Regions from separate parts of the Pantoea sp. Ep11b genome, predicted to be linked through region 2. Evidence: predicted binding sites of a transcription regulator. Region 2 holds the regulator's gene; the other holds the start of a gene.
What was found. The regulator Fur, encoded in region 2, represses iron uptake genes when iron is present. The targets are predictions, from matches to a motif close to ATAATAATGAGAACNACTATCAA.
Positions count from the first base shown of each region.

Region 1: a site for Fur is predicted at 2,467-2,489, ahead of exbB (tol-pal system-associated acyl-CoA thioesterase). Genes of this name have one in related genera too.

Region 1 is NZ_CP160631.1:3,703,135-3,715,086, forward strand. Features, by position in the region: gene AB1748_RS17350 (MFS transporter) at 1-994, opposite strand, end outside; gene exbD (TonB system transport protein ExbD) at 1,231-1,653, opposite strand; gene exbB (tol-pal system-associated acyl-CoA thioesterase) at 1,660-2,382, opposite strand; gene AB1748_RS17365 (TRAP transporter substrate-binding protein) at 2,731-3,702, shown strand; gene AB1748_RS17370 (TRAP transporter small permease) at 3,749-4,255, shown strand; gene AB1748_RS17375 (TRAP transporter large permease) at 4,270-5,556, shown strand; gene metC (cystathionine beta-lyase) at 5,691-6,881, shown strand; gene AB1748_RS17385 (DedA family protein) at 7,056-7,718, shown strand; gene AB1748_RS17390 (AraC family transcriptional regulator N-terminal domain-containing protein) at 7,749-8,657, opposite strand; gene dkgA (2,5-didehydrogluconate reductase DkgA) at 8,860-9,684, shown strand; gene ftsP (cell division protein FtsP) at 9,776-11,206, opposite strand; gene AB1748_RS17405 (1-acylglycerol-3-phosphate O-acyltransferase) at 11,348-11,952, opposite strand, start outside.
Region 2 is NZ_CP160631.1:1,463,993-1,475,944, reverse strand. Features, by position in the region: gene ybfF (esterase) at 1-190, shown strand, start outside; gene ybfE (LexA regulated protein) at 359-634, shown strand; gene fldA (flavodoxin FldA) at 767-1,297, shown strand; gene fur (ferric iron uptake transcriptional regulator) at 1,644-2,087, shown strand; gene AB1748_RS06915 (hypothetical protein) at 2,157-2,552, opposite strand; gene glnS (glutamine--tRNA ligase) at 2,788-4,455, opposite strand; gene nagE (N-acetylglucosamine-specific PTS transporter subunit IIBC) at 4,608-6,635, opposite strand; gene nagB (glucosamine-6-phosphate deaminase) at 6,962-7,762, shown strand; gene nagA (N-acetylglucosamine-6-phosphate deacetylase) at 7,820-8,968, shown strand; gene AB1748_RS06890 (N-acetylglucosamine repressor) at 8,976-10,196, shown strand; gene AB1748_RS06885 (HAD-IIA family hydrolase) at 10,236-10,988, shown strand; gene asnB (asparagine synthase B) at 11,298-11,952, shown strand, end outside.

The sequences.
Region 1 (11,952 bases), 1.7 Mb from region 2:
AACTGGCCGAGCCCACCATCCAGTGCAGCACCGGCCAGGTGGTGACAATCATCAGCAGCGTAAAGACGATCAGCAGCGGGCGGCGTCCGACGCGATCGGACAGCGCCCCCATCAGCGGCAGCCAGAAAAGGTTTGAGAGGCCGACGCAGAGCGTCACCATAAACGCCTGCCTGTCGCTCATCATCAGCACAGTTTTGCCAAAGGTAGGGGTAAACGCAGTGATCATGTAGAACATCACCGTGGTGGTGACCACCATCAGCATCCCCGCCAGCACCAGCGCCCAGTTGCTCGCCACCGACCGCATGATTTCCGTCATGCTCGGGTGGTGTTTGCGTTTGCTGAATGCTTCGGTCTCCTCCAGCATCCGGCGGATATAGAACAGGAACGGCACAATCAGACAGCCGACCACAAACGGGATGCGCCAGCCCCACTCCGTGACTGCCTCTTTCGCCAGCAGGTGGTTCAGCATCAGCCCCAGCAGTGCAGCGAAGATCACCGCAATCTGCTGACTGCCCGACTGCCAGCTGACGAAAAAGCCTTTACGCCCTTTGGGGGCCACTTCCGCCAGATAGACCGACACGCCGCCCAGCTCAACACCCGCCGAGAAGCCCTGCAGCAGTCGCCCCAGCAGAATCAGGATCGGTGCCGCCGCGCCCAGGGTCGCGTAGCCTGGCACCAGCGCGATGGTCAGCGTGCCGATTGCCATCAGGCTCAGCGTCAGCAGCAATCCTTTGCGACGGCCATGATGGTCGATGTAGGCACCCAGAACGATCGCCCCCAGCGGGCGCATCAGGAAGCCCGCGCCAAAGGTCATCAGGGTCAGCATCAGGGAGGCAAAGGGATCATCGCCAGGGAAGAAGGTTTTGGCTATCGCGGTCGCGTAGTAGCCAAAGACCATGAAATCGTACATCTCCAGGAAGTTACCACTGGTGACGTTAAAGATCGTTCGGGCGGCACTTTTGGGTGGTTTTTGTAAAGACGGGGTGTGACTCATAACGGCTTCCTGTTGTTTTTTAGCCGTTTTAGCCTGCCTGCGTCAGGAATAATGTGACCAGGCTCACCATTGCACTTTACAAAACTATGTACATAGGTAACAACAAATTAACAATTCAGCTCAGCCAGCATAACCGATCGGTGCGATCGTCGGTTGGCCTGATTTTGTGTGGCTGGCGCGCAGCCATAAAAAAAGGCGACGGAAGCCGTCGCCCTGTTCAGCGGACGGATAACCCGCTATTTCTTCACGGTTTCCATACCCATCAGACCGATTTTCAGGTAGCCCGCGGTGCGCAGCTTATCCATCACGCTCATCAGCGTTTCATAGTCCACCGACTTATCTGCCTGGAAAAAGATGGTGGTCTCTTTATTACCCTGGGTCTGGCTGGTCAGTACGTTCACCAGCGAATCGGGCGTCACGCGGTCGTTGCCGACATAAAGCTGCTTATCCGCCTTGATCGACAGGTAGACCGGCTTTTCCGGTCGTGGCTGCGGCGCACTGGTTGATGCGGGCAGATTGACCCGCACGTCGACCGTCGCCAGAGGCGCGGCCACCATAAAGATGATCAGCAGGACCAGCATAACGTCGATAAACGGCGTCACGTTGATCTCGTGCATTTCACCCTGTGTCTCCAGGTCGTCGTTTAATCGCATTGCCATCGGTGCTTACCCTAACCGCAGTTTCTGAGCGGTGGCGGGACGCGGAACATCCGGGGCAACGGTGCCGAGGTCGATATCACGGCTTTGCAGCAGCATGACCTGAGCGGCCACATCGCCCAGCGAGGCTTTATAGTTAGCGATCATGCGGGCAAACACGTTGTAGATCACCACCGCCGGAATAGCCGCCACCAGGCCGACCGCGGTCGCCAGCAGCGCTTCGGCGATGCCTGGCGCGACCACGGCAAGGTTGGTGGTCTGGGTTTTTGCGATGCCGATAAAACTGTTCATGATGCCCCAGACGGTGCCGAACAGCCCTACGAACGGCGCCACCGAACCGATGGTGGCCAGGAAACCGTTGCCGCGTCCGGCGTGGCGGCTGAAAGCTGCGACGCGGCGCTCCAGGCGGAAGCTGGTGCGGTCTTTGATGCCGTTGGTGTCTTCCACACCCGCCGACAGCGCAAGTTCGTTCTGCGCATCGTTCAGCAGCACCGCGCTGTGGCTGTGACCGGTAAACGACCGGGCGATGCGGGCGGCGTCATTGAGAGTGCGGGCTTCGCCCAGCGCCTGCTGCTCGCGCTTCAGGCGACGCTTCGCCGCGCTGAGTTCGGCATATTTGCCGAAGAAGATCGCCCAGGTTACGACAGAGGCCAGCAACAGGCCAATCATAACCACCTTTACCACGATATCGGCATGTTGATACATGCCCCAAACGGAGAGGTCCGTTTGCATCAACTCACTGGCTACCACGCTGCTTCTCCAACTTCTGATTCAGGGATGCAAAACAAGCGCAAATAATAGCAAACTGGTGCCGAATTGATAGTAGTTCTCATTAGTATTTACAAACAGCAGTCGGCCGGCGGCGCTGTCTGCGACCGCTTTCAGAGGCATATGCCCGGATGTTTCTAAAATGTGAAGCTGCATGAAAATTTATTAAAACAACGTTTCAAAATGTGATGGAATTCATTCAATCAGCATCGCTGCATTTTACTCAGGCCGGTTTTCACTATGCTGGCTCCTCACGGCCCTCTCCGGTTTGCCCCAATCCCGGGCCGTCCTACCTCTGCGGGAGACAATATAATGAGAATGACAAAAACAGGCCTGGCGACTGCCCTGGCGGTGATGATGATGAGCGCTGCCGCCCAGGCACAGGTCATTAAAGTTGCCGAAGTGCAGCCCGCGGGCTATCCGACGGTGGTCGCTCTGCAGCATATGGGTGACAAACTGAAACAGGCTACCGACGGACGGCTGGAGATGAAGATCTATGCCGGTGGTGTGCTGGGTGATGAAGACCAGACGCTGCAACAGGTGCAACTCGGCGCCATCGATATGATCCGCGTTTCGCTGGCACCGGTGACCTCGATTGCCCCGGAAACCAGCGTGCTGACGCTGCCCTATATTTTTCGCGACGTTGACCACATGCACAAGGTTCTGGATGGTGAGATAGGTCGCGAGATCGCCAGCCGGTTCGATAACGATCCCAACGCCCGCATGGTCTTTCTCGGCTGGACCGACGCCGGTGAGCGCAACATGATCACCAAAAAGCCCCTCGCGCAGCCCGGGGATCTCAAAGGGATGAAGATCCGGGTGCAGAACAGCGCCATCTCGCTGGCAACGCTGAAAGCGATGGGCGCAAACCCGGTGGCGATGGGCGTCAGTGAAGTGTTCAGCGCCATGCAGACCGGCGTGGTCGATGGCACCGAGAACAACCCCCCGACCTTTGTGGCCCACAACTATCTGCCGGTGGCGAAGTATTACACCCTCAGCGGCCACTTTATTCAGCCGGAGATGATCCTCTATTCAAAACGCGCCTGGGATCGCCTGAAGCCCGACGATCAGGCGCTGCTGAAGAAGCTCGGTAAAGAGGCGCAGGATGAAGAGCGCCAGCTCTGGGCGACCTACACCGACGACTCGATCGCGAAGATGAAGGCGGGCGGCGTCACGTTCCAGCAGACCGACCGCGACTATTTCGTTAAAGCGACGCAGCCGGTGCGCGATCAGTTTGGCGGCAAATATCAGGATCTGATGACCCGGATCGCTGAGGTGAAATAATCCCGGCGCCACACTGCCGTGTGGCGTGCTTAATCAGGTATCAATTATGACTGCTTATACGCGTCTGATGGATGGGCTTTATCTGCTCTGTATGCTGGTGGCCGCTGTGGCGCTGCTGATCATGGTGACGGTGATCCCGATTGGGATCTTCGCCCGTTACGTGATGAACAGTGCCCTCTCCTGGCCGGAACCGGTCGCCATTATCTGCATGATCATTTTTACGTTTATCGGCGCACCGGTGGGCCTGCGCGCCGGAACCCATATCTGCGTGTCGATGATCACCGATCGCCTGTCACCCGCCGGACAGCGCCTGATGCTGCGCGTCAGCGATCTGCTGATGATCGTCACCTGCCTGGTGATCTTTCAGGCCAGCTACAGCCTGTGTGAAGCGATGTGGGGGCAGAGTCTCGCGGCACTGCCCGCGATAACATACGGCGAGATCTACCTGCCGATCCCGATCGGCGCGATCTTTACCCTGCTGTTTGTCATTGAGCGATTGCTGAACGGCGATCAGAGCCAGCGGCCGATCGTCTCGCTGGGCGGCACCCACTAACGCGGAGCAGAAAAATGGATGCATTGATTCTGATAGGCAGTTTGCTGGTATTGCTGATGGTGGGCTTTCCGGTCGCCTTCGCCGTCGGCCTCAGCGCCTTTATCGGGGCGTGGTGGATCGATCTGCCGCTGGAGGCGGTGGTGATTCAGGTGACTAACGGCATCAACAAGTTTTCGCTGCTGACCATCCCGTTCTTTATTCTGGCTGGCGCGATTATGGCAGAGGGCGGCATTGCCCGGCGGCTGGTCAACTTCGCCTATATCTTTGTCGGCTTTATTCGCGGCGGGCTCTCCCTGGTGAATATCGTCGCCTCGACCTTCTTTGGCGCGATCTCCGGTTCATCGGTGGCGGATACCGCCTCGATTGGCTCGGTGATGATCCCGCAGATGGAGGAGAAAGGCTATCCACGGGATTTTGCCGCCGCCGTCACCGCCAGCGGCTCGGTGCAGGCGGTGCTGACGCCCCCCAGTCATAACTCGGTCATCTATTCACTGGCGACGGGCGGCATGGTGACTATTTCCTCCCTGTTTGTTGCCGGGATTTTCCCTGGCCTGCTGCTGGCGGCCTGCCTTATGGTGATGTGTCTGGGCTTTGCCCGTAAACGCGGCTACCCCAAAGGTGAACGGATCCCGTTTCGTCAGGCGCTGAAGATCTTCTTCGATGCGTTCTGGGGGCTGTTTACCGTGGTGATCATCATGGGGGGCATCCTCTCCGGCATCTTTACCGCCTCGGAATCTGCCGCCATCGCCTGTCTCTGGGCCTTCTTTGTGACGATGTTTATCTACCGCGATTTCAAATGGCGGCAGCTGCACATCCTGCTGTTCCGCACCATTAAAACCGTCACCATCGTTATGGTGCTGATCGCCTTTGCGGCAGGCTTCGGGGCGGTCATGACCTTTATGCAGCTGCCGACCCTGATTACAGAAGCCTTCACCAGCCTCTCCGATAACAAATATGTGATTCTGATGTGCATCAACATCCTGTTGCTGGTGGTGGGAACGCTGATGGATATGGCACCGCTGATCCTGATCCTGACCCCGGTGCTGCTGCCGGTAGCGACCGCGCTGGGCATCGATCCGGTTCACTTCGGCATGATCATGCTGACCAACCTGGGGATCGGGCTGATTACGCCGCCGGTCGGCACGGTGCTGTTTGTGGCCAGCGCAGTAAGTAAGCAGAAGATTGAACAGGTGGTCAGCGAGATGCTGCCCTTCTACGGCATGCTGTTCCTGGTGCTGATGCTGATTACCTATATCCCTGCCATTTCACTCTGGTTACCCCACCTGATGGGCGTGATGTAGCACAATAAAAGCGGCCCGTTCGCGGGCCCGTTTTTTTATGCTGCGACGCACTCTGATAATCGCCATTGAGTCTCAACCCTGCTGGTCGTTTCATGATAACGTGAGGGCTTAGTCAGAAGCGGCAAAGGCGACTCATGACCACCAGAAAAATTGATACCACGCTCGTTAGCGCAGGACGCAGTAAGCGTTATACCCAGGGTTCGGTGAATGCAGTCATTCAGCGCGCCTCCTCGCTGGTTTTCGATAGCGTTGCGGAGAAAAAACGCGCCACCGCAGGCCGGGCAAAAGGCGAACTCTTTTATGGCCGCCGGGGCACCCTCACCCACTTTGCGCTGCAGGATGCGATGACCGAGCTGGAAGGGGGCGCAGGCTGCGTGCTCTACCCCTGTGGCGCGGCAGCGGTGGCGAACGCGATTCTGGCCTTTGTGGAAGCTGGCGATCATGTGCTGATGAGCGGCGCGGTCTATGAACCGACGCAGGACTTCTGCACAAAGATTCTGGCGAAAATGCAGGTGTCGACGGGCTGGTTCGATCACACTATGGGCAGCGAAATCGCTGAGCTTGTGCAGCCTAACACCCGGGTGGTTTTCCTTGAGTCGCCCGCCTCCATCACCATGGAAGTGCAGGATATCCCGGCGATCGTCGCGGCCGTTCGCGCCCGCGCACCCGACGCGATCATCATGCTCGACAATACCTGGGCAGCCGGGATTTTATTTAATGCTCTGGCGCACGGCGTCGATATCTCCATTCAGGCCGGCACCAAATATCTGATTGGCCACAGCGATGCGATGATCGGCACCGCCGTAGCCAATGCACGCTGTATCGATCAGCTGCGCGAGAACTCCTATCTGATGGGTCAGATGGTCGATGCCGACACCGCCTACATGGCGAGTCGCGGTCTGCGCACCCTGGGCACCCGTCTGCGTCAGCATGAAGAGAGCGCCCTGCAGGTGGCGACGTGGCTGGCGGCGCGTCCGGAAGTGGCGCGGGTCAACCATCCGGCGCTGGCGCAAAGCAAGGGGCATGCGTTCTGGCAGCGCGATTTTAACGGCAGCAGCGGCCTGTTCTCCTTTATCCTGCAGGAAAGATTGAGTGACGCCCAGCTGGCGGAATATCTCGACCACTTCCATCATTTCAGCATGGCTTACTCCTGGGGTGGCTATGAGTCGCTGATTCTGGCGAATCAGCCCGAAGAGCTGGCCGCTATTCGTCCGGCGGGCGGTGTGGATTTCACAGGAACCCTGGTTCGACTGCACATCGGCCTGGAGCACGTTGATGACCTGCTGGCTGACCTGGAGGCGGGATTTTCGCGTCTGACGCGCTGAGTCAGTTAAACAAAGCGTAAACGGATGCTAAACCGATGGCGGCTGTCCGCAGAGTCTGCCGGGCAATCGCATTTTTGTTGTTAAAATTTATCCCGCATCGTTCAGGTCACTCGTGCATTAACTGTGTAATCTGGATGCCGACGGATAGTTCCTTGTGACGTGATGGAATAGCTAATGGGTGTTTTACACGAGATAGTCCAGGCGCTCTGGCATCAGGATTTTGCCGCGCTGGCGAACCCGGATGTGGTGTGGGTGGTGTACGGCGTGATGTTCCTGACGCTGTTTCTGGAAAATGGTCTGTTACCCGCCTCGTTTCTGCCAGGCGACAGCCTGCTCCTGCTGGCAGGCGCGATGGTGGCAAAAGGGGTAATGGATTTTGTGCCAACGATGGTGATCCTGACGACAGCCGCCAGTCTGGGCTGCTGGCTGAGTTATCTGCAGGGGCGCTGGCTGGGCAATACCCGGCTGGTAAAGAGCTGGCTGATGCATCTGCCCGCGCAGTATCACCAGCGCGCCTGGAATATGTTCAACCGACATGGCCTGATGGCGCTGCTGGTTGGCCGTTTTCTCGCGTTTGTCCGCACCATTCTGCCAACCATGGCCGGGATTTCCGGCCTGCAGAATGGTCGCTTCCAGCTGTTTAACTGGCTGAGCGGCGTGCTGTGGGTCGGAATTGTAGTGGCCTTTGGCTATGGCATCAGCCAGGTACCGTTTATCAAGCGCCACGAAGATCAGGTGATGGCAATCCTGATGGTCCTGCCGATGGTGCTGCTGGTGCTTGGCCTCTCCGGCAGCATTCTGGTCATCTGGAAGAAGCGTCGGCAGAAACGGGCCTGACGCGCCCGTTGCCTCCGGGTCCGCCGCTGCTCAGGCGGACGGATCCGCAACCGTCTGCCTGACCCGGCTGACCTCCTCCCCCGGCGTCACGCCAAAATAACGTTTAAATTCCCGCGAGAACTGGGACGGGCTTTCGTAGCCAACCCTCACCGCCGCCGCGCTCGCCTTGAGTCCGTCATGCAGCATCAGCAGGCGCGCCTGATGCAGGCGATAGCGCTTGAGATACTGCAACGGCGAGGTCTGCGTGACCGCCTTGAAGTTATGGTGAAAGGCGGAAACGCTCATGTTTACCTCGGCCGCCAGCGCATCCACGCTGAGGTTTTCCGCATAGTGATTCTCAATCCGTCGCAGCGCACGCGCAATCAGGCTGAACTGCGTCTGTCTGCTGACCAGTGAGAGCAGCGCTCCGCCGATCGGGCCGGTCAGCACATAGTAGATAATCTCCCGGACGATGTGCGGCCCCAGTACCCGCGCATCGCGCGGCTGAGTCATGACATCGAGCAGCCGTTCGGCGGCACACAGCATCGGTTCCGTCAGCCACGCCGAGTGAATACCGGAGGTCAGCGGCTGCGGCTGGAACTGGTCGTCATCACCGATTTCAATCAGCAGATCCTGCAGGCTGGCGGTATCGACGTTCAGACAGAGCCCGGCAATCGGGACATCCGGCGAGGCCCAGGTTTCGCACTCTACCGGCAGCGGCACCGTCAGCATCAGGTATTTGCTGGCGTCATACTGGAAGGTAGTGCTGCCGAGATAGCCGGTTTTGCTGCCCTGAAACAGGATCACGATGCCGGGCTGATACATCATCGGCGTGCGGGGACGATATTGGTTCGCATAAATCAGCGACACATTTTCAACCGGACAGAGACGGTCATGACCGTGCGTCATTAAGGTAACTACCTGCTGTGCCAGCCGGTGACACAGTGCATCGTGCGCCATAGTGACTCCTTTTCGGACAAAAATTCAGTGTGCCGTGACTGTGCCTGAATCGCCAGCGGTCTGGAGAATCAGGCAAGAAGTTGACGGGATCAGGCATAACCCGGGGCGGCAGATGTTGCCTGAGCTGAGCAGGCTGACAATTGTTGGCTAGACTTAAGCACAGTGAAATCTCACGGGTTAACCGCAACGGAAAGGAGCAACTATGGCAGACCAGCCCATTATCAAACTGCGCGATGGCAATATGATGCCGCAACTGGGACTCGGCGTGTGGCAGGCCAGTATCGAAGATGCGCGCCATGCGGTGCTGAAAGCGCTTGAGGTCGGCTATCGCTCAATCGATACCGCCGCCGCCTACAAAAACGAAGAGGCGATTGGTCAGGCACTGCAGGAGACCGATGTGCCGCGTGAAGAGATTTTCGTGACCACCAAACTGTGGAACGACGATCAGCAGAACGTTCAGCAGGCGATGGAAACCAGTCTGGAGAAACTAAAACTGGAGCAGGTGGATCTCTATCTGATGCACTGGCCGTGCCCGGAAAAAGATCACTACGTTGACGCCTGGAAGAAGATGATTGAACTGCAGCAGCAGGGTCTGACTAAAAGCATCGGCGTCTGTAACTTCCACGAGGCGCACCTGAAGCGACTGCTGGATGAAACCGGCGTGACGCCGGTCGTGAACCAGATTGAGCTGCACCCGATGCTGCAGCAGCGCACCCTGCACGCCTGGAACGCGCTGCATCAGATCCAGACCGAATCCTGGAGTCCGCTGGCTCAGGGCGGTAAAGGGGTATTCGATCAGGAGATCATCAAATCTCTGGCGAAGAAATATGGCAAAACCCCGGCGCAGATCGTGATCCGCTGGCATCTGGACAGCGGCCTGGTGGTGATTCCGAAGTCCGTGACGCCAGCGCGTATCGAAGAGAACTTTAAGGTCTTCGATTTCCGTCTGGATAAGCATGAAATGAGTGAGATAGCGAAGCTGGACAGCGGCAACCGTCTGGGGCCAGACCCGGAAACCTTTAACTGAGACGCAGTTTCAGGGTAATCATATCCGCCGTCTGGTCACCGGCGGCGGGTGAAAAACGCGGTCAGGCGGGTTATCCGGCCTGACCGCGCGCTTATGCAGTGGGCTGAACCACCAGTTGACCTGCGGTTCCGCGATCCGCCAGCTCCAGCGTCTGACTGTAGTAGACGAACGGGAAGTGGTCGGACGAACTCTGCGGGAAGCTCACCAGCAGCTCCACGCTGCCATCAACCCACACCGTATCTTTCCAGCCGCGATCTTCGCCCATCGGCTGTGCGCCATTGACGCTTTTGATCAGGAACATCACGCCCTGAATATGCAGCGACTGGGGCCGGTCAGCGTGCAGGATCCAGCGTTCGAAGGTGCCCTGCTGGGTCGTGGTGTCGATGCGGTTCATATCCCATACCGCGCCGTTGATGCCCGGCATGCTGTCACCGATACGGAACTCCCGCGTGCGAACCGCCGTGCCATCCAGAATCTGATCGGCCAGCAGCCGCATCGGCAGATTATCAGTCACCAGCGGCAGCAGACCGGTGGGCCGCAGGGTCAGGATCAGGGTCGAGGTCAGAATGGATGAGGGCTCAAAGAAGCCGCGCAGCCGATCCATAATGCCCGCCGCCGTGCCTGCGGTGATCGAGACTTCGTCGCCCTGCGACATATCGACCAGTACATCGCGGCGTTCGCCCGGTGCCAGAGAGAGACGCTGCACCGCCACCGGTGCAGGCAGATAACCCTGGTCGCTGGCAATCACCATAAACGGCCGGTTGTCGCTGAGCACCATCTCGTAGCGGCGCGCATTCGACGCGTTCAGCAGACGCAGACGAACCCAGCCGCGCGAGACCTCGACGAACGGATTGCGCACGCCATTGACCAGCAGCGTGTCACCCAGGAAGCCGCCATCCTGTGGCGGGTCATACACCGGCGTCGCAAAGTTATCGAGGCGTTTGTCCTGAATGATGATCGGGAAGTCATCCACGCCGTAGTGCTTCGGCAGCGGCAGCTGTTTGCTGACCTCATCTTCCACCAGCCACATTCCTGCCAGACCGTTGTAGATGTGCGGTGCCATGCGGTTTGGGGTGTTCGCATGATACCAGCAGGTCGCGGCCGCCTGACGGATCGGCAGCACCGGCGACCAGTCCACGCCCGCCGACATCATTCGCGGTGCGCCGCCCATCAGCGCGCCCGGCAGTTGCAGGCCGCTGACGGTCATGGAAACCGGCTCATTCAGCCTGTTGCTGTAGATAAGTTTAACGTCATCACCGCTGTAGACCCGCACAGTCGGGCCAAGGTAGAGACCGTTAATGCCCCAGACCGGCACCTTGTTGTTATCGCCGTTGAACGACCAGTGACTGCGCTGCATCGTGAGAAACAGCGGCTGGCCGCGACGGGACTCCAGCAGCGGCGGAACGGGAAGCGGCGTGTCGCCGCTGGCGGATGAGGCGGCCTGGGCCGCACGGGGCATAACCGTGGCGCTGAGCGCCACGCCAGCAGAAAGCTGGATGAACTGACGTCTGCTGAAAGACATAAAACTTCTGACCCTTTACGCGTGGCGCTAAGCGCCGACCCTGTTTTTATTGATCTGTTTTTGCTGTGCTGCGTTCACGGCGAGCCAGCGCGGGCTCACCGTGGGCATCCATGCAGGATAGTTCGGCGAAGGAGTCGCCGGTCAGATTTTTCCGTTTTTTTCGCGTTCTGCGACTTCGGCGTTCAGCTCTTCCAGCTTCGCCGCCATCAGTTCGCGACAGTGGGTAGCCAGCTTACGCACCGATGAGGATTCAAACGCCTTTACGTCAACCGGTGGCAGCATCTCCACGATCACCAGCCCGTTCTTCAGGCGGTTCAGGTTGACCTTGCCGTGGGTGTTAGAGACCACAATCGGAATGATCGGCACCCCTGCCGCCACCGCCGCATGGAAGGCACCGGTTTTAAACGGCAGCAGGCCACGGCCACGGCTGCGCGTCCCTTCCGGGAACATCCAGATGGAGATGCGCTTGCGATTGAACTGATCGACCAGCTCGCCGATGGTACCACGCGCTTTGGCGCGGTCATCGCGGTCGATCAGCAGGTTACCGGTCAGCCAGTAGAGCAGGCCGAAAAACGGCACCCACAGCAGGCTCTTTTTACCCACCGTCACCGTCGATGGCTGCACAATTTTAGCCGCAGTCACCATGTCATAGTTGTTCTGATGGTTCGCAATGTAGATCGCGTTGCCATATTTCTCCGCGCCTTCCGGCTTGCGCAGCTCCACTTTAAGGCCGAACACCGTCGACA
Region 2 (11,952 bases):
CGCCTGGCCGCATCCGGCGCTGTTTATTCGCGGCGGGGAGTCCAGCTATCTGGATAATTGTTACCGCGATGCCCTGCTTCAGCAGTTTCCGGCGGCGCAGGCGCACGTCATCGGTGGCGCAGGACACTGGGTCCATGCGGAAAAACCCGATGCCGTTTTGCGCGCAGTTCGTCGATTTTTTGCGCTTTAAAAGCAATCAGATGGCGGTAAAGGTTTAGGATTGGCGTCGGGCGTAAGCGTGAAGTATGATGTCGCGCTAAAATTTTGCAGCAGGTCAGTTTTGCTGCGGCAGCGGCCAATAATTTATAATCTGCGCGGTGAGTGTCTGACACCCGCACCCATTCAGTTTTACTAAGCCATGGCAAAAGAACAGACTGACCGCACGACGCTCGATCTCTTTGCTGATGAGCGCCGCCCGGGTCGACCCAAAACCAGTCCGCTTTCGCGTGATGAACAGCTGCGCATCAACAAGCGCAATCAACTGAAACGCGACAAAGGGCGCGGACTTCGGCGTGTCGAGCTGAAAATGAACAGTGAAGCCGTCGATGCACTCAATACGCTGGCCGAACAGCGCAATCTCAGCCGCAGCGAACTGATTGAACAGATGCTGCTGGCACAGCTCAAACTGGATTAACGCGGGCAAATCGCACGCAGGAGCAAATGTCGAGGCTTTAACCGTTCCGCGGGTTTGTCTCGTCTGCTATTATTCGCTGAATTGTGCTGCGGCACACATCTCATTATCAGGATTTAAGAGGTTATTTTACTCATGGCACTCGTAGGCATCTTCTTTGGCAGCGATACCGGCAATACCGAAAACATTGCAAAAATGATCCAGAAGCAGCTGGGTAAAGACGTTGCAGAAGTGCATGACATCGCAAAAAGCACAAAAGAAGATCTGGAAGCGTTTGATATCCTGCTGCTGGGTATTCCGACCTGGTATTACGGTGAAGCGCAGTGCGACTGGGATGACTTCTTCCCGACGCTGGAAGAGATCGACTTCAACGGCAAACTGGTGGCGCTGTTCGGCTGCGGCGACCAGGAAGATTACGCAGAGTACTTCTGTGACGCGATGGGCACCATCCGCGACATCATCGAACCCCACGGTGCGGTCATCGTCGGCCACTGGCCGACCGAAGGCTACCATTTTGAAGCCTCAAAAGGTCTGGCAGATGACAAGCACTTTTTGGGCCTGGCGATCGACGAAGACCGCCAGCCTGAACTGACCAGCCAGCGTGTTGAGCAGTGGGTTAAGCAGATTTTCGATGAGCTGCAGCTGAAAGAGATTCTGGAAGCCTGATCCTGCATGCCTCAATGTGAGCGCCAGCTCACATTGAGGCAATGGAAATTCCTATAGAAATAATAGCCACATTTTTTTAACTTTCTCCGTTTAATCTGTAGAATACCCGCATCGATCTTCCGCGTATTTTCTCAGGCGGTAAGACGAAGTGATGGTCAAACAGACTCTGCCAGAATCCTCCCCGGCCCGGTGACGTATCCCCTCTCGCCCATGATGATTCAGGCACGCCCTCTGGTTTTCATTTCATCGCTTCAGCTCTATAATGAGACGCAAATGAGAATAAGCGCAGATCGACATTCAAGGCGACAAGCCACAAAAGTGATATTAGTAACAGGACAAAATCCGCATGACTGACAACAACACCGCATTAAAGAAGGCTGGCCTGAAAGTGACGCTGCCCAGACTGAAAATTCTGGAAGTGCTTCAGGAACCTGAGTGCCATCACGTCAGTGCGGAAGATTTGTACAAACGCCTGATCGACATTGGCGAAGAGATTGGCCTGGCTACCGTTTACCGTGTTCTGAATCAGTTCGATGACGCGGGCATTGTCACACGCCATAACTTTGAAGGCGGCAAATCTGTCTTCGAACTGACTCAGCAGCATCACCACGATCATTTGATCTGCCTGGATTGCGGCAAGGTTATTGAGTTCAGCGATGAGTCGATCGAAACGCGTCAGCGCGAAATCGCGACCCGTCATGGCATCAAGCTGACCAACCACAGTCTCTATCTTTATGGCCACTGCACGGTGGGCGACTGCCGGGAAAACGAAACGCTGCACGACCAGTAATTCTGGCGCGGCTGGATACAAAAAAACCGGTGAATGCACCGGTTTTTTTTCGTCCGTACTGCCGCCGGGTCAGGCGACCAGCGTCTCCTGCAGATAACGCCAGCGCGGGATAGTACTGCTGCAATCCAGAATCGCCAGGGAGATGCGGCTCTGATTATTGCCATTCATCATCTGCATTTCGCGATACTGCACCGTGATCTCTTTTTCATGGTGCGACAGGATCACATGTTCACAGGTGGCGATGCGCATCCCCTCCCGCTGCCCCTGCAACTGCCGGAAAAGATCCTCAACGTCATTGAGGTTGTACTCTTTACCCTTCGGCGTCACCATGCGAAATTCGGGATGGAAATAGGACATCAGCAACTCAAAACTGTCATCAGAGCCTGCTGCCTGATTAAAAATACGTTCAATGAGCTGATGTAAAACGACGACACTGTGTTTGGCTTCCTGGGCGAGAGCGTTCATTTTTTTTCCTTCTGTAACCCGCTTTGCGACCGTTGAGAGCGCATAGCCTACCTGAAAGCGGCTAATTCACACTCTGAAATTGATTAATTTTTTTAAACTCAGATTACTCTCACAGGGGGCGCAGGGGGAGTTGCAGTTAGTGCAGAATAAACGTCGGTGATGATGAAAATCGGGGCCATAAAAAAGGGCGATAAATCGCCCTTTTGCCATTTTATGGGGTCAGCCCGAAAATGTTTTACTCGCCGGTTTTTGCCCAGGTATCGCGCAGGCCCACGGTGCGGTTAAACACCAGCTGCGACGGCTTCGAGTAAACACTGTCGGCGCAGAAATAGCCTTCGCGTTCGAACTGGAACGGCTCGCCCGGTTGCGCATCGCGCAGGCCCGGCTCGACAAAGCCATTTTTGATGCTCAGCGATTCAGGATTGATGACCGCCAGGAAGTCCTCGGCCGCGCCCGGGTTTGGCACACTGAACAGACGGTCATACAGGCGGAACTCAGCAGGCTGCGCATGATCGGCAGAAACCCAGTGAATCACCCCTTTGACCTTACGGCCATCGGCCGGATCTTTGCTCAGCGTATCGACGTCGCTGGTGCAGTAGATGCAGGTGATGTTACCCGCTTCATCTTTGGCGACGCGCTCGGCACGAATCACATAGGCGTTGCGCAGGCGCACCTCTTTGCCCAGCACCAGGCGTTTATACTGCTTGTTCGCCTCTTCGCGGAAATCAGCCCGATCGATCCAGATTTCGCGGCTGAACGGCACGTCACGCGTACCCATCTCCGGCTTACCCGGATGATTCGGCATGGTGATAATTTCGTTATGACCCGCCGGCAGATTCTCAATGACGATTTTAAGCGGATCCAGCACAGCCATGGCGCGTGGCGCATTTTCGTTGAGATCGTCACGGATGCACGATTCCAGCGACGCCATCTCCACGATGTTGTCCTGTTTAGTAACGCCAATGCGACGGCAGAACTCACGGATAGAGGCGGCGGTATAACCACGACGACGCAGGCCCGACACGGTCAGCATACGCGGGTCATCCCAGCCTTCGACATGCTTTTCTGTCACCAGCTGGGTGAGTTTGCGTTTCGACATCACCGCATACTCCAGGTTCAGGCGCGAGAACTCATACTGACGCGGATGCACCGGAATGGTGATGTTATCCAGTACCCAGTCGTAGAGACGGCGGTTGTCCTGGAACTCCAGCGTACAGAGCGAGTGCGTAATGCCTTCCAGCGCATCGGAGATGCAGTGGGTAAAGTCATACATCGGGTAGATGCACCACTTGTTGCCCGTCTGATGATGTTCCGCGAACTTGATACGGTAGATCACCGGATCGCGCATTACGATGAAGTTCGAGGCCATATCGATTTTAGCGCGCAGGCAGGCGGTGCCTTCGGCGAACTCACCGTTGCGCATCTTCTCAAACAGCGCCAGGTTCTCTTCCACGCTGCGATCGCGATAGGGGCTGTTTTTACCCGGCTCTTTAAGGGTACCGCGATATTCACGGATCTGATCCGGACTCAGTTCATCGACGTAGGCCAGCCCTTTGGAAATCAGCTCAACGGCGTAGTGATAGAGCTGATCAAAATAGTCTGATGAGTAACGGACTTCACCGCTCCACTCAAAACCCAGCCACTGGACGTCACGCTTGATAGATTCAACGAACTCGATATCCTCTTTAACCGGATTGGTATCGTCGAAACGCAGGTTGCATTGACCCTGATAATCCTGGGCGATGCCAAAATTCAGACAGATCGATTTCGCATGACCAATATGCAGATAGCCATTGGGCTCTGGCGGAAAACGGGTATGCACGCTGCTGTGCTTACCGCTCGCCAAATCTTCGTCGATGATCTGACGAATAAAGTTAGTTGGGCGGGCTTCAGCCTCACTCATCTCAAAAATCCTCAATACGAATAACGGGTGATTTGTACCACGAAGTAACGGAGTATGATCCACAAAGCGTCTGAGGGAAACAACCGTTTGTTAAGCCTTTAAAACAAAAAAGGCAGGAATCGCTTCCTGCCTGTGGGGTTCTGTTGCGGGGATTAGCCTTTCACTTCGTATAGCGGGGTTTCGCCCGCGATGACCTGTCCCTGGGCCAGCAGCGTCAGACCGGCGAAATCATCGCTGTTGCTGACCACGACCGGACTCACCATTGAACGCGCGTTGGCATTAAGGAAATCAAGGTCCATCTCCAGCACAGGCTGACCTGCGACTACGCTGGCCCCCTCTTCCACCAGACGCGTAAAGCCTTTGCCGTCGAGCGCAACGGTATCCAGCCCCATGTGCACTACAATCTCCACGCCGTTGTCCGTCTCCAGACAGAAGGCGTGATTGGTGTTGAAGATTTTCACTACGGTGCCCGCAATCGGCGCCACGACCCGCTTGCCGCTGGGTTTGATCGCCAGACCGTCGCCTACGGCTTTGCTGGCAAAGGCTTCATCCGGCACCGCCTCCAGCGCCACGACCTCACCGGAGACCGGTGCCAGCAGGGTCGCAATGACCCGCTTCTCACTGTTCAGTACCGCCTGAGGCTTAACGTCCGGCTCTGCTGGCGCGCTGCCGGCCGCAGCCGCCGCAACCGGCCCCCTGGTCAGCACTTTTTTCATGGCGGATGCGATGCTTTCAGCCTGGGTGCCGACGATGATCTGCACGCTCTGTTTATTAAGGCGGATCACGCCGGAGGCACCGAGACGTTTCGCCACACCCTCATTTACCTGGGCGGAGTCATTCACGTTAAGGCGCAGACGGGTGATACAGGCGTCGATGCCGGTCAGGTTGGTCGAGCCCCCTACTGCACCGATGTAGCGACGCGCCAGAGATTCAGTCGCCGTCTCATCGTTTCCGGTTTTGTCCACGTTGACGTCATAACCATCACTTTCATCACCCGCTACAGCCAGCTCACGGCCCGGCGTCATCAGGTTGAATTTTTTGATGGTGAAGCGGAAGACCACATAGTAAATGGCGAAGAAGACCAGCCCCTGCGGGATCAGCATGTACCAGTGTGTAGCCAGCGGGTTACGGGTCGACAGCACCATATCCACCAGCCCGGCGCTGAAACCAAATCCGGCAATCCAGTGCATGCTGGCGGCGATGAAGACGGAGAGCCCGGTCAGCACCGCATGGATCAGATAGAGCACCGGTGCCACGAACATGAAGGAGAACTCCAGCGGTTCGGTAATACCGGTAAAGAAGGCAGCAAATGCCGCAGCCAGCATGATACTGCCCACTTTGACGCGGTTCTCAGGACGTGCGCAGTGGTAGATCGCCAGCGCGGCACCCGGCAGACCGAACATCATAATCGGGAAGAAGCCCGCCTGATAACGACCGGTAATCCCTACGGTAGCCGTGCCGTCCGCCAGTGACTGCGCGCCGCCGAGGAATTTCGGAATGTCGTTGATACCGGCGACGTCGAACCAGAACACGGAGTTCAGGGCGTGATGCAGACCCACCGGGATCAGCAGACGGTTGAAGAAGGCGTAGATACCGGCGCCGACAGAGCCAAGCTTCTGGATATGTTCACCGAAGCCGACCAGACCGTTAAAGATCACCGGCCAGATATACATCAGGATAAAGGCGACCAGAATCATCAGGAACGAGACCAGAATCGGCACCAGCCGGCGTCCGCTGAAGAAGGAGAGTGCTTTGGGCAGTTCGACATGGCTGAAGCGGTTATACACCTCAGCCGACAGAATCCCGACCAGGATACCGACAAACTGGTTGTTAATCTTGCCAAAGGCCACAGGCACCTGATCGACCGGCATCTTCTGTATCATCGCCACGGCGGCGGGTGAGCAGAGCGTGGTAACGACCAGGAAGCCGACAAAACCGGTCAGCGCGGCTGCACCATCTTTATCCTTTGACATACCGTAGGCGACACCAATCGCAAACAGCACTGACATGTTTTCGATAATAGCGGCACCTGACTTGATCAGCAGTGCGGCCAGCGCATTGCCCGCCCCCCAGCTGTCCGGGTCAATCCAGTAACCGACCCCCATCAGGATTGCTGCTGCTGGCAGGGTTGCCACCGGCACCATCAGTGCGCGCCCTACCTTCTGTAAGTAACCTAACATACCCCTTCCCCCTATGAACCTGACTTGTCGCTTTGCGCCGCTTAATGTTGTTATGTCAGCTGCAAAGATCGTTAATACACTTCATATCACGCAGCGAAGTGTAATGATAAATTAATTCGCCTCGCAAATTAAAACCCTGGTAAATGTGATTTTTATCACTAAAAAACATCGTATTGAACGGCAACATCTGGCTATGCCCGCAAACTTATTTTATGATTCGAAATATTGAATTCTGCGCGAGCCGCCGCGAGAATAAGCCCCAGGTTCAGGCTGATGAATAACGCAGCGGCTTAGCACTCCCCTTTCTGTTTTCAATGAGGTGAAACATGAGACTGATTCCTTTAGCGACCCCGACTCAGGTAGGCAAGTGGGCGGCCCGACACATTGTTAACCGCATTAACGCGTTTAACCCGACGGCAGACAGGCCGTTTGTCCTGGGGCTGCCGACCGGCGGCACGCCCCTGGAGGCGTACAAGCACCTGATTGCTATGCACAAAGCGGGCCAGGTCAGTTTTAAACATGTTGTCACGTTCAATATGGATGAGTATGTCGGTCTGCCAAAAGAGCATCCTGAAAGCTATCACAGCTTCATGTATCGCAATTTCTTCGATCATGTTGATATTCAACCGGAAAATATCAATCTGCTGAATGGTAATGCACCCGATATTGACGCAGAATGTCGCCAGTACGAAGAGAAAATTCGCGCGCTGGGTAAAATACACCTGTTTATGGGCGGTGTCGGTAATGACGGCCATATCGCCTTTAACGAACCGGCTTCATCGCTGGCTTCCCGTACCCGCATTAAAACGCTGACCCATGACACCCGCGTGGCGAACTCTCGCTTCTTCAACGGCGACGTTGATCAGGTGCCTAAATATGCGCTGACGGTCGGCGTCGGCACCCTGCTGGATGCCGAAGAGGTCATGATTCTGGTGACCGGCCATGTGAAAGCACAGGCCCTGCAGGCGGCGGTCGAGGGCAACGTCAACCACATGTGGACCATCAGCTGTCTGCAACTGCACGCAAAATCGGTGGTGGTGTGTGATGAACCCGCCACTATGGAACTGAAAGTGAAAACCGTGAAATATTTCCGCGAAATGGAAGCGGAAAATATGAAAGGCGTGTAACAGAACAGTGACCTGCTGTTACGCTGAGTGACAGCAGGCCTGGACGGGAGAAGAGAGATGTACGCATTAGTAAACGGCCGAATCTACAGCGGCTACGAGGTTCTGGATAATCACGCGGTCGTGATTGCTGACGGACGTATTGCGCGCGTCTGCCCGCGTGAGGCGATCCCGGCCACCATTGAGCAGCGGGATATGGCGGGCGCGCTGATTGCGCCTGGCTTTATTGACCTCCAGCTCAACGGCTGCGGCGGCGTGCAGTTCAATGACAGCCTTGAGGCGCTCAGCGTGGAAACGCTGGAAACGATGCAGCGCGCGAATGAGAAGTCGGGCTGCACCAGTTTTTTACCCACGCTCATCACCAGCAGTGACGCCCTGATGAAGCGGGCGATTGAGACCATGCGGGCCTATCTGCAGAAACATCAGCATCAGGCGCTGGGCCTGCATCTGGAAGGTCCCTGGCTGAGCAAGGCGAAAAAAGGCACCCACGATCCGGCGCTGATTCGCCTGCCCGATACAGAGATGGTGGAGTATCTCTGCGCCAATGCGGACGTCATTACTAAAGTAACCCTGGCTCCCGAGAATGCCGGCAGCGACGTGATTCGTCAGCTGACCAACGCCGGGATCATCGTCTCAGCCGGTCACTCTAATGCGACCTATGAAGAGGCGAAAGCGGGTTTTTCTGCGGGGATCCGGTTCGCCACGCATCTCTACAATGCGATGCCCGCCTTTGCCGGACGTGAACCGGGCCTTATCGGTGCGCTGTTTGATGCGCCTGATGTATACTGCGGCATCATTGCAGATGGTTTACATGTACATTACGCTAACGTGCGCAATGCAAAACGGATTAAAGGTGACAAACTGGTGCTGGTAACCGATGCCACCGCACCGGCAGGCGCCGCCATCAGCGAGTTTATTTTTGCAGGCAAAACAATCTACTATCGTGACGGGCTCTGTGTTGATGAAAATGGCACATTGAGCGGTTCTGCCCTGACGATGATTGAAGCGGTACAGAACAGCGTTGAGCATGTGGGTATCGCACTGGATGAAGCGTTACGCATGGCAACACTCTACCCGGCACGGGCGATGGGCGTGGAAAGGCAGTTAGGCTCGATCGAAGCAGGAAAAATCGCGAACCTGACTGTGTTTACCCGCGACTTTAAAATCATTAAGACGTTTGTCAACGGAGACGACGTCCTGAGCGAGTAAGCACTGAATGACCACTGGCGGCCAGTCACAAATAGGAAATGTCGATCTTGTTAAGCAACTTAATAGCGCAGCGGTTTATCGGCTGATTGACCAGCAGGGGCCGATATCGCGCATTCAGATTGCCGAACTCAGCCAGCTCGCGCCCGCCAGCGTCACCAAAATTACCCGCCAGTTGATCGAGCGCGGCCTGATAAAAGAGGTAGACCAGCAGGCGTCTACCGGCGGTCGCCGCGCCATCTCCATCATCACTGAAACCCGCAACTTCCACACCATCGGCGTCCGGCTCGGACGCCACGACGCCACCCTGACCCTGTTCGATCTCAGCGGCAAATCGCTGGCGCAGGAAGATTATGCGCTGCCGGAGCGCACGCAGGAGACGCTGGAACATGCGCTGTTCAACGCCATCGCCAGCTTTACTGAACAGCATCAGCGGAAAATCCGCGAACTCATCGCAATTTCGGTGATCCTGCCGGGGCTGGTCGATCCGGTGAATGGCGTGATCCGCTATATGCCCCATATTTCTGTCAGCCACTGGCCGCTGGTTGCCAGCCTGCAGAAGCGGTTTAACGTCACCAGTTTTGTCGGTCACGATATCCGCAGCCTGGCGCTGGCCGAGCACTACTTCGGTGCAAGCCGCGACTGTGCGGATTCGATTCTGGTGCGCTTACACCGCGGCACCGGCGCAGGCATTATCGCCAATGGTCATATTTTTCTCGGCAGCAACGGTAACGTGGGCGAAATCGGTCATATTCAGGTCGATCCGCTTGGCGAGCGCTGTCACTGTGGCAACTTTGGCTGTCTTGAAACGATTGCGGCCAATGGTGCCATTGAGAACCGGGTACGGCATCTGCTCAATCAGGGCTACCCCAGCGTGCTGACGCTGGAGGCGTGTCAGATGGCCCACATCTGCAAAGCGGCTAATCAGGGTGACGCGCTGGCCTGCGAAGTGGTTGAGCACGTTGGCCGCTATCTGGGTAAAGCGATTGCGATCGCCATCAACCTGTTTAATCCGCAAAAAGTGGTGCTGGCGGGCGAGATCACCGAGGCGGAGAAAGTACTGCTGCCCGCCATTGAGGGCTGCATCAATACGCAGGCCCTGGCGGCGTTCCGTAAGAATCTGCCGGTTGTGCGCTCCACCCTGGATCATCGCTCGGCGATTGGCGCGTTTGCGCTGGCAAAACGTGCCATGCTTAACGGCATTCTGCTGCAACATCTTCTGGAAGACTAAGCTATCCCGCTGCTATGGCGGGCCACATCGGATCTGACTATGACCATTAAAAGCGTAATTTGTGATATTGATGGCGTGCTGATGCACGACAACACGGCCGTTCCCGGCGCACAGGAGTTTTTACAGCGTATTCTGGCCAAAGAGATGCCGCTGGTGGTGCTGACGAACTATCCCTCGCAAACCGAGCAGGATTTAGCTAACCGCTTTGCCTCGGCGGGCGTCGAGGTGCCGGAATCCGTTTTCTACACCTCCGCCATGGCCACTGCCGACTTCCTGCGCCGTCAGGAGGGCAAAAAGGCGTATGTGATTGGTGAGGGCGCGCTGATTCATGAACTCTATAAAGCCGGTTTTACCATTACCGATGTCAATCCCGATTTTGTGATTGTCGGCGAAACGCGCTCGTTCAACTGGGACATGATGCATAAAGCCGCTTTCTTTGTGGCCAGCGGCGCGCGCTTTATCGCCACCAATCCAGACACCCACGCGCGCGGGTTTATCCCCGCCTGTGGCGCACTCTGTGCCGGTATCGAGAAGATATCGGGTCGCAGCCCGTTTGTGGTCGGCAAGCCCAGCCCCTACATCATGCGCGCCGCCCTGAACAAAATGCAGGCCCACTCTGAAGAGACGGTGATCGTCGGGGACAATCTGCGCACCGATATTCTGGCCGGATTCCAGGCGGGTCTGGAGACGGTGCTGGTGCTGTCGGGTGTCTCAACGCTGAGCGATATTGATGCCATGCCATTCCGACCGGACTGGATCTACCCTTCCGTGGCCGATATTGACCTGTTCTGATTGCGTTTGCTTATGACGCATCCGGCTGCACTGTGATGCGTCTCCCCTTTTCCGCCCTCTCCCGCCCCATTCAGCCGCCTGTTTTTTGCGCAAAAAAGTCAATTCATTGCCGATCCAACAATAAAAAAACGTTTTAATTATCGTTTATTCAATTTTATTGCCATGTGAACAATATTTTTATCAGTAAATCACGATTCCTCTTGCATTGATCACACCAAATAGCGCATTTTCTTATGTATCACGCAGCGTCAGGCTGCCGGACAAACAGTAAAAGATAACATCGCCGTAAGGTGAGATCAGGAGTCAGTTATGTGTTCAATCTTTGGTGTGCTGGATCTGAAAAGCGATCCTGTTGAGCTGCGCAAGAAAGCGCTGGAATGTTCACGCTTAATGCGTCATCGCGGCCCGGACTGGTCAGGTGTCTACGCCGATGACCATGCAATTCTGGCGCATGAACGCCTCTCAATTGTTGACGTTAACAACGGCGCACAGCCGCTCTATAACGCCGACCACACCCACGTACTGGCGGTCAACGGTGAGATCTACAACCATCAGGCGCTGCGCGCTGAACTCAGCGATCGCTACGCGTTCCAGACCGGTTCTGACTGTGAAGTGATCCTGGCGCTTTATCAGGAAAAGGGTGTCGATTTCCTCGACGAACTGGAGGGCATGTTCGCCTTTATCCTCTATGACAGCGTGAAACAGACCTATCTGATCGGTCGCGATCATATCGGTATCATCCCGCTCTATATGGGCAACGATGAGCACGGCAACCTCTATGTCGCGTCAGAAATGAAAGCGCTGGTGCCGGTCTGCCGTTCAATCAAAGAGTTCCCGCCGGGAAGCTATCTCTCCAGCACCGATGGCGAAATCCGTCGTTACTGGCAGCGTGACTGGATGGAATACAAAAACGTTGAGCACAACACCACCGACGCCGCCGGTCTGAAACATGCGCTGGAAGAGT